One region of the Streptomyces sp. NPDC047028 genome, then DNA from elsewhere that is predicted to be linked to it. Evidence: riboswitches for the same ligand, from Rfam matches in the RefSeq annotation. Region 1 holds a riboswitch; the other holds the start of a gene.
The links. A riboswitch is a leader RNA that binds a small molecule or an ion and turns the genes downstream of it on or off. The one in region 1 is predicted to bind cyclic di-AMP.
Positions count from the first base shown of each region.

Region 2: another riboswitch for cyclic di-AMP. It lies ahead of ABZ854_RS00580 (transglycosylase SLT domain-containing protein); the one in region 1 lies ahead of ABZ854_RS01530 (C40 family peptidase).

Region 1 is NZ_JBEYVS010000001.1:323,555-328,758, reverse strand. Features, by position in the region: gene ABZ854_RS01540 (M23 family metallopeptidase) at 1-529, shown strand, start outside; gene pcrA (DNA helicase PcrA) at 572-3,052, opposite strand; cyclic di-AMP (ydaO/yuaA leader) riboswitch at 3,336-3,508, shown strand; gene ABZ854_RS01530 (C40 family peptidase) at 3,516-4,748, shown strand; gene ABZ854_RS01525 (tellurite resistance/C4-dicarboxylate transporter family protein) at 4,861-5,204, shown strand, end outside.
Region 2 is NZ_JBEYVS010000001.1:115,760-120,963, forward strand. Features, by position in the region: gene ABZ854_RS00570 (FAD-dependent oxidoreductase) at 1-578, shown strand, start outside; gene ABZ854_RS00575 (Cof-type HAD-IIB family hydrolase) at 880-1,692, shown strand; gene ABZ854_RS00580 (transglycosylase SLT domain-containing protein) at 1,719-2,207, opposite strand; cyclic di-AMP (ydaO/yuaA leader) riboswitch at 2,213-2,396, opposite strand; gene ABZ854_RS00585 (polyprenyl synthetase family protein) at 2,929-3,939, shown strand; gene ABZ854_RS00590 (sigma-E factor regulatory protein RseB domain-containing protein) at 4,267-5,204, shown strand, end outside.

The sequences.
Region 1 (5,204 bases):
CCTCTCCGCCGGCGCCGACGACTTCGCCGACCGGGCCAGCCGCACGCAGGAGCGGATCGACCTCAAGACCCAGCAGGCGGAGGAGAAGAAGAAGGCGGCCGCCGAGGCGGCGCTCAAGGAGCGGCTGCGCCCCAAGTTCGTGCTCCCCGTCACGCAGAAGGGGCTCAGCGCCTACTTCGGCCAGGCCGGCGTCAACTGGATGTCCGTGCACACGGGCATCGACTTCCCGGTGTCGTACGGCACCACGGTGATGGCCGCCACCGACGGCGTCGTGTCCACGAAGTGGAACAGCGCCTACGGCAACATGATGATGGTGACGGCGAAGGACGGCACCCAGACCTGGTACTGCCACCTCTCGCACTACCGGGTCGCGCCCGGTACGACGGTCAAGGCCGGCGAGCCGATCGCCTACTCCGGCAACTCGGGCAACTCCACCGGCCCGCACCTTCACTTCGAGGTGCGCCCGGGCGGCGGGGCGGCCGTCGACCCGCTGCCGTGGCTGCGCAGCCACGGCCTGGACCCGACGTAACCCACCCCGACGCCGCCACCTCTCCGGCTCCGGTGCCGGTTCCTACAGCTTCTCCACCGGTGCGTACCGCAGCAGCAGCCGCTTCGGCTTGTCGTCGCCGAAGTCGACCGTCGCCTCCGCGTTCCCGCCGGTGCCCTTGACGGCGACGACCGTACCGAGGCCGAACTGGTCGTGCGTCACCCGGTCGCCGACGGCCAGGGCGACCACCGGCTTCTCGGCGGTGCGCCGCGTCGCGAAGCCGGACGCGCCGGAGGCCGAGGACCGGGAGCGGGTCGAGGACAGCGAGGCCGCGATCCCGGACGCGGGCCCGGAGGACGTCGGCGCGGTCGCTCCCGTCCGCTTCCACTCCACGTGGGTGGCCGGGATCTCCTCCAGGAAACGGGACGGCGGGTTGTACGACGGCTGTCCCCAGGCGCTGCGCATCGCCGACCGCGTCAGGTACAGCCGCTCCCGCGCGCGCGTGATGCCGACGTACGCCAGGCGCCGCTCCTCCTCCAGTTCCTTGGCCTGGCCGAGGGCGCGCATGTGCGGGAAGACGCCGTCCTCCATGCCGGTCAGGAACACCACGGGGAACTCCAGGCCCTTGGCGGTGTGCAGGGTCATCAGCGTGATGACGCCGTCGCCGTCCTCCTCGTCGGGGATCTGGTCGGAGTCGGCGACCAGGGCGACCTGTTCCAGGAAGTCGGAGAGGGTGCCCTGCTCGTCCTCGCCGCGCTCCTGCTCGAACTCCAGGGCGACGGCCGCGAGTTCCTGGAGGTTCTCGATGCGGGTCTCGTCCTGGGGGTCGGTGGAGTTCTGCAACTCGGCCAGGTAGCCGGTGCGTTCCAGTATGGCTTCCAGGACGGTCGCCGGTCCGGCACCGGACTCGACGATCGTGCGCAGGTCTTCCATCAGGGTGTTGAACCGCTTGACCGCGTTGGCGGAGCGCGCGGCCATGCCGTACGCCTCGTCGACCCGCTTCAGCGCCTGCGGGAAGCTGATCTTCTCGCGCTGGGCGAGGGCGTCGATCATCGCCTCGGCGCGGTCGCCGATGCCCCGCTTGGGCACGTTCAGGATGCGGCGCAGGGGCACCGAGTCCTCGGGGTTGGCGAGGACCCGCAGGTAGGCCAGGACGTCCCGGACCTCCTTGCGCTCGTAGAAGCGGACGCCGCCGACGACCTTGTAGGGCAGGCCGACGCGGATGAAGATCTCCTCGAAGACACGGGACTGGGCGTTGGTGCGGTAGAAGACGGCGACGTCTCCCGCGCGCGCGTCGCCCGCGTCGGTGAGGCGGTCTATCTCCTCGGCGACGAACTGCGCCTCGTCGTGCTCGGTGTCGGCGACGTAGCCGGTGATCCGCGCGCCCGTGCCGGCGTTGGTCCACAGGTTCTTCGGGCGGCGGGACTCGTTGCGCTCGATGACCGCGTTGGCGGCGGAGAGGATGGTCTGCGTGGAGCGGTAGTTCTGCTCCAGCAGGATCGTCGTCGCGTCCGGGTAGTCCTCCTCGAACTGGAGGATGTTGCGGATGGTCGCGCCGCGGAAGGCGTAGATCGACTGGTCGGCGTCGCCCACCACGCAGAGCTCGGCGGGCGGGAGGTCGTCCGGTCCGGGCGGTACGTCCTCGTCGTGCGCGCCGGTGCCGACCAGTTCCCGCACGAGCGCGTACTGCGCGTGGTTGGTGTCCTGGTACTCGTCCACCAGGACGTGCCGGAAGCGGCGGCGGTAGTGCTCGGCGACGTCCGGGAAGGCGCGCAGCAGGTTGACCGTGGTCATGATCAGGTCGTCGAAGTCGAGCGCGTTGGCCTCGCGCAGCCGCGACTGGTACAGGGCGTACGCCTGGGCGAGGGTCTTCTCGAAGCCGTCGGTGGCCTGGGCGGCGAAGTCCTCCTCGTCGATCAGCTCGTTCTTCAGGTTGCTGATCTTGGCGCTGAAGGACTTGGGCGGGAAGCGCTTGGGATCGAGGTCCAGGTCACGGCAGACCAGGGCCATCAGGCGCTTGCTGTCGGCGGCGTCGTAGATCGAGAACGAGGAAGTGAAGCCGAGCTTCTTCGACTCCCGGCGCAGGATGCGCACGCACGCGCTGTGGAAGGTCATCACCCACATCGCGTTCGCGCGGGGACCCACGAGGTGCTCGACGCGCTCCTTCATCTCGCCGGCGGCCTTGTTGGTGAAGGTGATCGCGAGGATCTGGCCCGGGTGCACGTGCCGCTCGGCGAGCAGGTGCGCGATGCGGTGGGTGAGCACACGGGTCTTACCGGAGCCGGCGCCGGCGACGATGAGCAGGGGCGAGCCGGCGTGCACGACCGCGGCGCGCTGGTTGTCGTTCAGCCCCTCCAGCAGCGCGGCGGTGTCGATGGCGGGGCGCGGGGCGCCGTCGCGGTAGTACGTGTCCCGGTCCGGGGGTACGTCGAACTCCCCGCCGAACAGATCGCCCGGAAGCGGCTCCGGAGCGTGATCGTCCTCGGGCGGTGGCGGGGGTTCCTCCTCGCGCCCGCGGGGGGGCTGGAGGGCCGCCAGGAAGCTGTCGTCAAAGAGGCTGCTCATCGCTCTCCGAGTCTAGGGCGCCCCACTGACAGCCGGTCGCCGACCCGGGAACATGGCCGGATTCCCGAAGAGTTGATCTACCCGCCTCGCGGGCCGTCCATTCCCTCACGCTGCGAAAGTGCCTGCTGGACGGTGTGTGACCGCCGCGCGGGGCAAGCGCGTTCATCCTTCGAGGTAACGAAAATGTATCGGACATATCACGCATCGACCTTCACAGAAGTCACACGAGTTGGCTAGGTTGCGTTCGGGCCGCACGACCCCTTCCGGTGAACCTCGCCGGTCCGGGCGGCCCCCGCCGAGTCCGGCAGCCCCCGTGCAGCGGGGCCCGGAGCCGGGGACCCACCGATCCTGGGGTGAATCGCCCTGTCCCGTCCGGGCCAGGGCCGTAGGGCAGCCTTCCGAACCATCCGCCCGAACCCGACAGCTAACCCGGTAGGCGGCACATTGGAAGGAGTCGCCACCCTTGGCGTCGCACCGCAAGCCGCGCCCCGCGGGGGCGCGCGGAGCAGGTCTCCGCACCCCCGCACTCGCCACCGCCGCGCTCACCTCCGTGGCCGTGCTGTCCCAGACGGCCGACGCCGCGCCCGCCGCCTCCGACGACGGCAGGCCGAGCCGGGAGGAGATCGAGAAGAAGGTCGACGACCTGTACCGGCACGCCGAGTCGGCGACCGAGAAGTACGCGGAGAGGCAAGCGGAGAAATACGCCGAGAAGTACGCCGGGACGTACGACGCGCCGAAGTACAACGCGGCCAGGGAGCGTGACGGCCGGCAGCGCAGCAGCCTCGACGCGCTGCGCGAGGAGGTGGCCCGGCGCTCGGGCCGCCTCAACAAGCCCCGCGCGGACCAGGTTTCGCCCGCCGGAGCCTCCGCGACCGTCCGGAGGCGGCTGGACGCCACCCCCGCGGCCGACTCGCCGGCCACGTCGCAGAACGACCTCCGGACCGCCAAGTCCGCCGTCCAGCACAAGCTCGCCACCGCGCGCGGGATGCTGATCCGACTGACCGAACAGGGGGCGGTGCGGCCGGCGGCAGCCGAACGTCACGGCTGGCAGGACACCCCTGACCGGCCGTCCAAGCCGACACCGCAACGAACGCACTGGCAGGACCCCGGCCCGGCGCCGACCCCACAGCCCGACACGACGACACCGAGTGGAATGTCGGGGCCGGTGGAGTCCGGCGGGTTGCCCGGGGTCGTCGAGTCGGCAGGGTCGCCCGGGGTGGCCGCGGCCGACGGGTTGCCCGGGTCGGTGCAGTCGGCGTCCGGCGGGTTGCCCGGGGTCGTCGAGTCGGGTGGCTCTCTTGGGCCGGGGGGATGGGCCGGGTCGGGCGGGTCGCGTGTCACCAAGGCCGAGAAGGCGCTCGCCTTCGCCCGCGCGCAGATCGGCAAGCCGTGCGTGTGGGGTGCGTCGGGGCCGGGCTCGTACGACTGCTCCGGCCTCACCCAGGCCGCCTGGAAGGCCGCCGGAGTCGCGCTGCCCCGCGCCACCCGCGACCAGGTCCACGCGGGCAGGACCGTCACCCTGGCCGAAGCCCGCCCCGGTGACCTGGTCTTCTTCCACGGCGACGCCGGCCACGTGGGCCTCTGGCTGGGCGACGGAATGATGATCCACGCCCCCAAACCCGGCACGTACGTCCGCGAGGAGTCGGTCCACCACGGCGGCGAATCCATGATCCACAGCGTGGTCCGACCGGCCTGACGGACGCGGCTACGGCGCCGTACCGTTCCTTTTCCCGGCCGCGCCGGACTTTTCGGCCGCCACGCGCGCGTGCCCCGCGCCCACGGCTCGCGCCGCTCCCTAGCATCGGCGCATGCCCGCTCTTTCCGCCCTGCTCGTCTGGTGGGCGTCGCGGCCGCCCGCCGCCGGGGCCGCCGTGATGGCGACCGGCATCCTGTCGGTGGCGCTGCACCTGACGGGCCGCGAGACGCTGTCGCTCGTCGTGCTCGCCATGGCCTGCGTCGGCTGGGTGGCCCTGGCCGCCGACTTCGTCCTACGGCTGCTCCGGGAGCGCCGGCGCTGGGTGGCCGAGGCGGAGACGCCGGGCGCTCTGACGGCCGTGGCGGCGACGACGGTGCTGGGGTCCCGGTTCGCGGCGCTCGGCTGGCCGGACCTCTCCAACGCGCTGCTGGCCCTGGCGGCGCTGCTCTGGCCCGT
Region 2 (5,204 bases), 210 kb from region 1:
TGGCGCGCGGACGCGGCCGGGTCGCCTTCGGGGCGCCGCCGTGGAACCAGCCGAGGCTCCGCCCCGAGTCGCCGTTCGGCCGCGCGTGGTCCCTGTGGGCACTCAGCTACTACGCCGACCCCTACCGTTTCCTCCCGGAGCAGACCCGGCACTATCTGGTCCGCCGGGTCCTCGGCCCGCTCGGCGCCTGGTGGCTGCGCGAGCGCTTCGAGGGCACCGTGCACGTCACGGACGTAGCCCGGGTGGCGGGCGCGGAGGCGCCGGACGGCAGTCCCGTGCTCACCGTCCGCACGCACGGTGGCCGCAGCGAGCGGCTGACCGCCGACCACGTCATCGCGGCCACCGGTTACCGCGTGGACATCGCGGCGATGGACTTCCTCGGTCCCGAGCTCCGCACGCGGCTCGCGGTGAGCCGGGGCGCGCCCAGGCTCGGAGCCGGCTACGTCTCCTCCGTGCCCGGCCTGTACTTCACCGGCCTTCCGGCGGCGGCCTCGTTCGGGCCGGTGATGCGGTTCGTCTGCGGCACGGAGTTCGCCTCCCCACGGCTGACGAAACACCTGTCGGCGGCACACGGCTGAGGGCCGCCGCCGGACCGTCCCCGGCGAAAGGCCGCGGCGGAGCGCGCCCGGCGGACCGCCGCCGGAGGACGCCCCCCGTGGACCGTCGCCGAAGGACGCCCCCCCGTGGGCCGCCGCCGGGGGATGCGCCCCGCAACCCTTGCGCCGGTCCGTCGCAACTCCCGCCCCCCCGCGTCCCGCACGCCTCCGGTCCCGTGCGCGCCATCACGGGGCCCGTGGGCACCACTTGGGGGCAGCGGGCACACAACTGAGCGAAAAGACAGGGTGAGTGGGTGGGGCGCGATGTCCGTATTCTCTGATCATGGCCGCCTCCCCCGCATATTCACTCGTCGCCACCGACCTGGACGGAACGCTGCTGCGCGGTGACGACACCGTCTCCGAACGGTCGCGCGCCGCGCTCGCGCGGGTGGCGCGCGCCGGGGCACGGCACCTGGTGGTCACCGGCCGCCCGGCGCCCAGAGTGCGGCCGCTCCTCAAGGAGCTGGGCTGCACGGGGCTCGCGGTGTGCGGACAGGGCGCGCAGGTGTACGACGTCGGCGCCGGCCGTCTGCTGTGGTCGGTCCGCCTGGACCGGGAGCTGGCGGAGACCGCGCTCGGCAAGATCGAGGCCGAGGTGGGCCAGGTGTACGCGGCCGTCGACCAGGACGGCGTGGACGGGCTCACGCTGATCGAGCCGGGGTACCGGATGCCGCACCCCACGCTGCCGGCCGTGCGGGTCGGCCGGCGCGACGACCTGTGGCGCGCGCCGATCAGCAAGGTGCTGCTGCGCCACCACACCCTGTCGGACGACGAGTTGGCGACCATCGCGCGCGGTGTGGTCGATTCGCTGGCCACGGTCACCATGTCGGGCCCCGGGACCGTGGAGCTCCAGCCGCGCGGGGTCACCAAGGCGGCGGGTCTCGCGCTGGCCGCCGCTCACCTGGGCCTGGCGGCCGAGCGGGCGGTCGCCTTCGGGGACATGCCCAACGACATCCCGATGTTCGAGTGGGCCGGGCACGGTGTCGCCATGGCGAACGCCCATCCGGAGCTGAAGGCGGTCGCCGACGAGGTCACCTCGTCGAACGAGGACGACGGCATCGCCGTCGTCCTCGAAAGACTGTTCCCGAGCCTCTGACGAGTCCAGGCCTGGGATCGCCGGCCTCAGTACGCGCCGAACACGTTGTCGATGGAGCCGTAGCGCGCGGCCGCGTAGTTGCAGGCGGCGGTGATGTTCGCGACCGGGTCGTAGGGGTCGAAGGAGGTGCCGGGCACGTGGTAGGCGGTGAACGTCGGGTCGATCACCTGGAGCAGGCCCTTGGACGGGGTGCCGGCGACCGCGTTGGAGTCCCAGAGGTTGATGGCGGCGGGGTTGCCGGAGGACTCGCGCATCACGTTGCGGTAGATGCCGTCGTAGGTGCCCGGGATGTGCCGCTCGGCCATGATCGCCAGGGACTCGCGGATCCAGCCGTCGAGGTTGTTCGGGTAGCCGGCGAGGGTGGTGGAGGGCGTCGCGGAGGTGGCGGTGGCCGCGGAGGCGCTGGTGGCGCCGATGAGGGGAAGCGCGAGGACGGCGGCGCCGGTGCCGGCGACGGCGAGGGTGCGGACGAGGCGGCGGGTGCGGGGGCGGCGGTGCTGGGCGGCAGCAGACATGGGGATGTTCCTCTCCGTCGCCTGCGAGGTGAGCTGTCGGGTTCGGGCGGGGAGGTGCCCGGTCGCGCCGCGCGGACGGCGGCACGACTTCACCCCAAGCCGTTCCGGTACGACGACTGCCGTCCGGTCCGGCGACTTACCTGGGTCCCCCGCTCCTGCCACACGAAATGAGTTCGTCGATGGGTGGTGTCGGGCGGTGGCAGGATTCGGCGTCCGTCCGACGGCCGGGAACGTATGCGAGAGCACATGTCGGGAACAAGTACCGGATTCACACAACGCGTCAGTTGACCTTGGTCTGTACCGTTTCGAGTACTTGATCCTTTGCAGCCGCCAATCCTCAACTAGCCGGTGACGCAAGGGGGGATGTGGAGGAGGTGCGCCATGGGGCGGTACGGGGCTCGCGTGACCCAATTCACGAAATGGCAAATTATGCAAAATCAGACATGGGGGATTTGCTCGTCCCGGAATGCCGCCATCCGTGTCCGTGGTTCTCGGGGATGCGTGCTTTTGTGCAAATCTCGCGGAATCCGTTAAGTCGATAAATGTCCGTTTCTGTCATCCGATCGCGGGCCTGCCGGGAGTGGTCCGGTACGGCCCGGCCTGTAGCGGTGGGCGCTAGCGGTGATCGAAAGCTGACCGGATACGCTGACTTGAGTGATGGCAGCGACCTATCGACAAACCGTGTAATCGCCAGCAGACACCAGCAGACAGGAGACCCCTCGTGACCGTCGTCGGGCCGTTCGGGCTGAGCGTGCGGGACCAGGCTCTGGAAGCCGATGTCCAGGCCGGATTGGCGGCTGTCGAGGAAGGCTTGCTCGAGGCCACCAAGAGCGAGGTCCCGTTCATCACGGAGGCCGCGCAGCACCTCGTCCGGGCCGGCGGGAAGCGGTTCCGGCCGCTCCTGGTGATGCTCGCGGCACAGTTCGGCGACCCCTACGCACCCGGCGTCGTCCCGTCCGCCGTCGTCGTGGAGCTGACCCACCTGGCGACGCTGTACCACGACGACGTGATGGACGAGGCCGCCGTACGACGCGGTGTGGCCAGCGCCAACACCCGCTGGGGCAACTCCGTCGCCGTGCTGACCGGCGACTTCCTCTTCGCTCGCGCCTCCCAGATCCTCGCCGACCTCGGGCCGGAGGCGGTCCGGGTGCAGGCCCTCGCGTTCGAACGGCTGGTGACCGGGCAGATCCTGGAGACCGCCGGCCCCACGGACGGCCGCGACCACGTCGAGCACTACCTGGACGTGCTGGGCGGCAAGACCGGCTCGCTGGTGGCCGTCTCGTGCCGGTTCGGCGCGATGATGTCCGGCGCCGACGAGACGGTCGTCGACGTCCTCACCCAGTACGGCGAACGGCTCGGCGTCGCCTTCCAGCTCGCCGACGACGTCCTGGACATCGCCTCCGACTCCCACGAGTCCGGCAAGACCCCCGGCACCGACCTGCGCGAGGGCATCCCGACCCTGCCCGTGCTCCGGCTGCGCGAGCGGGCTGCCCGGCTCGGGCTGGCCGAGGACGTCGCGCTGTGCGCGCTGCTCGACTCCGACCTCAGCGACGACGCCCGGCACGCCGAGGCGCTCGCCGCGCTGCGCGCGCACCCCGCGCTGGAGCAGGCCCGCCGCGACACCGTCCGCTACGCGGAGGAGGCGCGCTCCGCGCTCGCGCCGCTGCCCGAGTGCGACTCCAAGGCCGCGCTGCTCGAACTGTGCGACGCCGTGGTGCACCGCGCGGGCTGAACGGCCGGACGCCTGAACGCCCGTCCGCCCCTTCGGCGTAGGCAGCCGCGGTCCCGCGGTACACGGTCCGCCGTGCACGGTCCCGCCGTGTCCGACCCGCACCCGCGGTGTCTCCCGTACGACCCCTACGGGTCGGGGGAGATGCCGCCCCGGCATGTCATACCGCAGTCGTACACGAGTTGGCTCCGAGGTCTGACGCTTCCTCACGGCCGATTTGGTGAGATGGAAACCACGGAAATCACCACTCCTCACCGATTCGGGTGAGAATGGCGGCTCAGGGGGACCAGCGTGACGACAGCCGCCGCCGACGACGGAGGTAGGGCACACATGGCACCGTACGAAACCGACGACGTGGCGGGCGCCGCGCACGACGAGGACCGGCCCTCGGCGCGCCGCAAGGCAGCACGGTACGCGGTCCCGGTCGCGGTGGTGGGGGTGGCGGCGATCACGATCGGGCTGGTCCCGGCGCTGGCCGCCTCGGGCGACCCCGACCTGCCGAAGATCACCGCCCAGCAGCTCATCGAGAAGATCGCGAAGTCGGACGTGCAGCAGCTGTCCGGCACCGTGAGGTTCAGCACCGACCTCGGACTGCCGAACCTGGGCGGCCTGGAGGGCGGCCTCGCGTCCGGCATGGCCAAGGGCGACGGGGACGGCTCGTCCGCCGACCCGCAGTCCAAACTGACCGAACTCGTCTCCGGTACGCACACCCTGCGCGTGGCCGAGAACGGCCCGGACAAGCAGAAGCTGTCCCTGCTGGAGAGCGGTTCCGAGTACAGCCTCATCCACGACGGCAAGGACGTCTGGGGCTACGACAGCAAGAGCAACGAGGTCTACCACTCCACCGCCGCCGACTCCGGAAAGCAGCACCGGGCGGAGCCGCCGGCCACGCCGAAGGACTTCGCCGACGAGGCCCTGAAGTCGGTCGACGACACCACGGCCGTCACCGTGGACGGCACCGAACGGGTCGCCGGGCGCGACGCCTACAAGCTGCTGATCACACCGAAGCAGTCCGGTACGACGGTCGGCGCGATCAGCATCGCGGTGGATGCGAAGACCGGCATGCCGCTGAAGTTCACGCTGACGCCGAAGAGCGGCGGCGCCGCCGTCCTCGACGCCGGCTTCACCCAGGTCTCCTTCTCCGCGCCGGGTGCCTCCACCTTCGACTTCACCCCGCCCAAGGGCGCGAAGGTCACCGAGGGGAAGCAGGAGCACAAGGCACCGCGGCACGAGGCCGGCAAGCCCGGCGGCGGGCTCGCCCAGGGCAT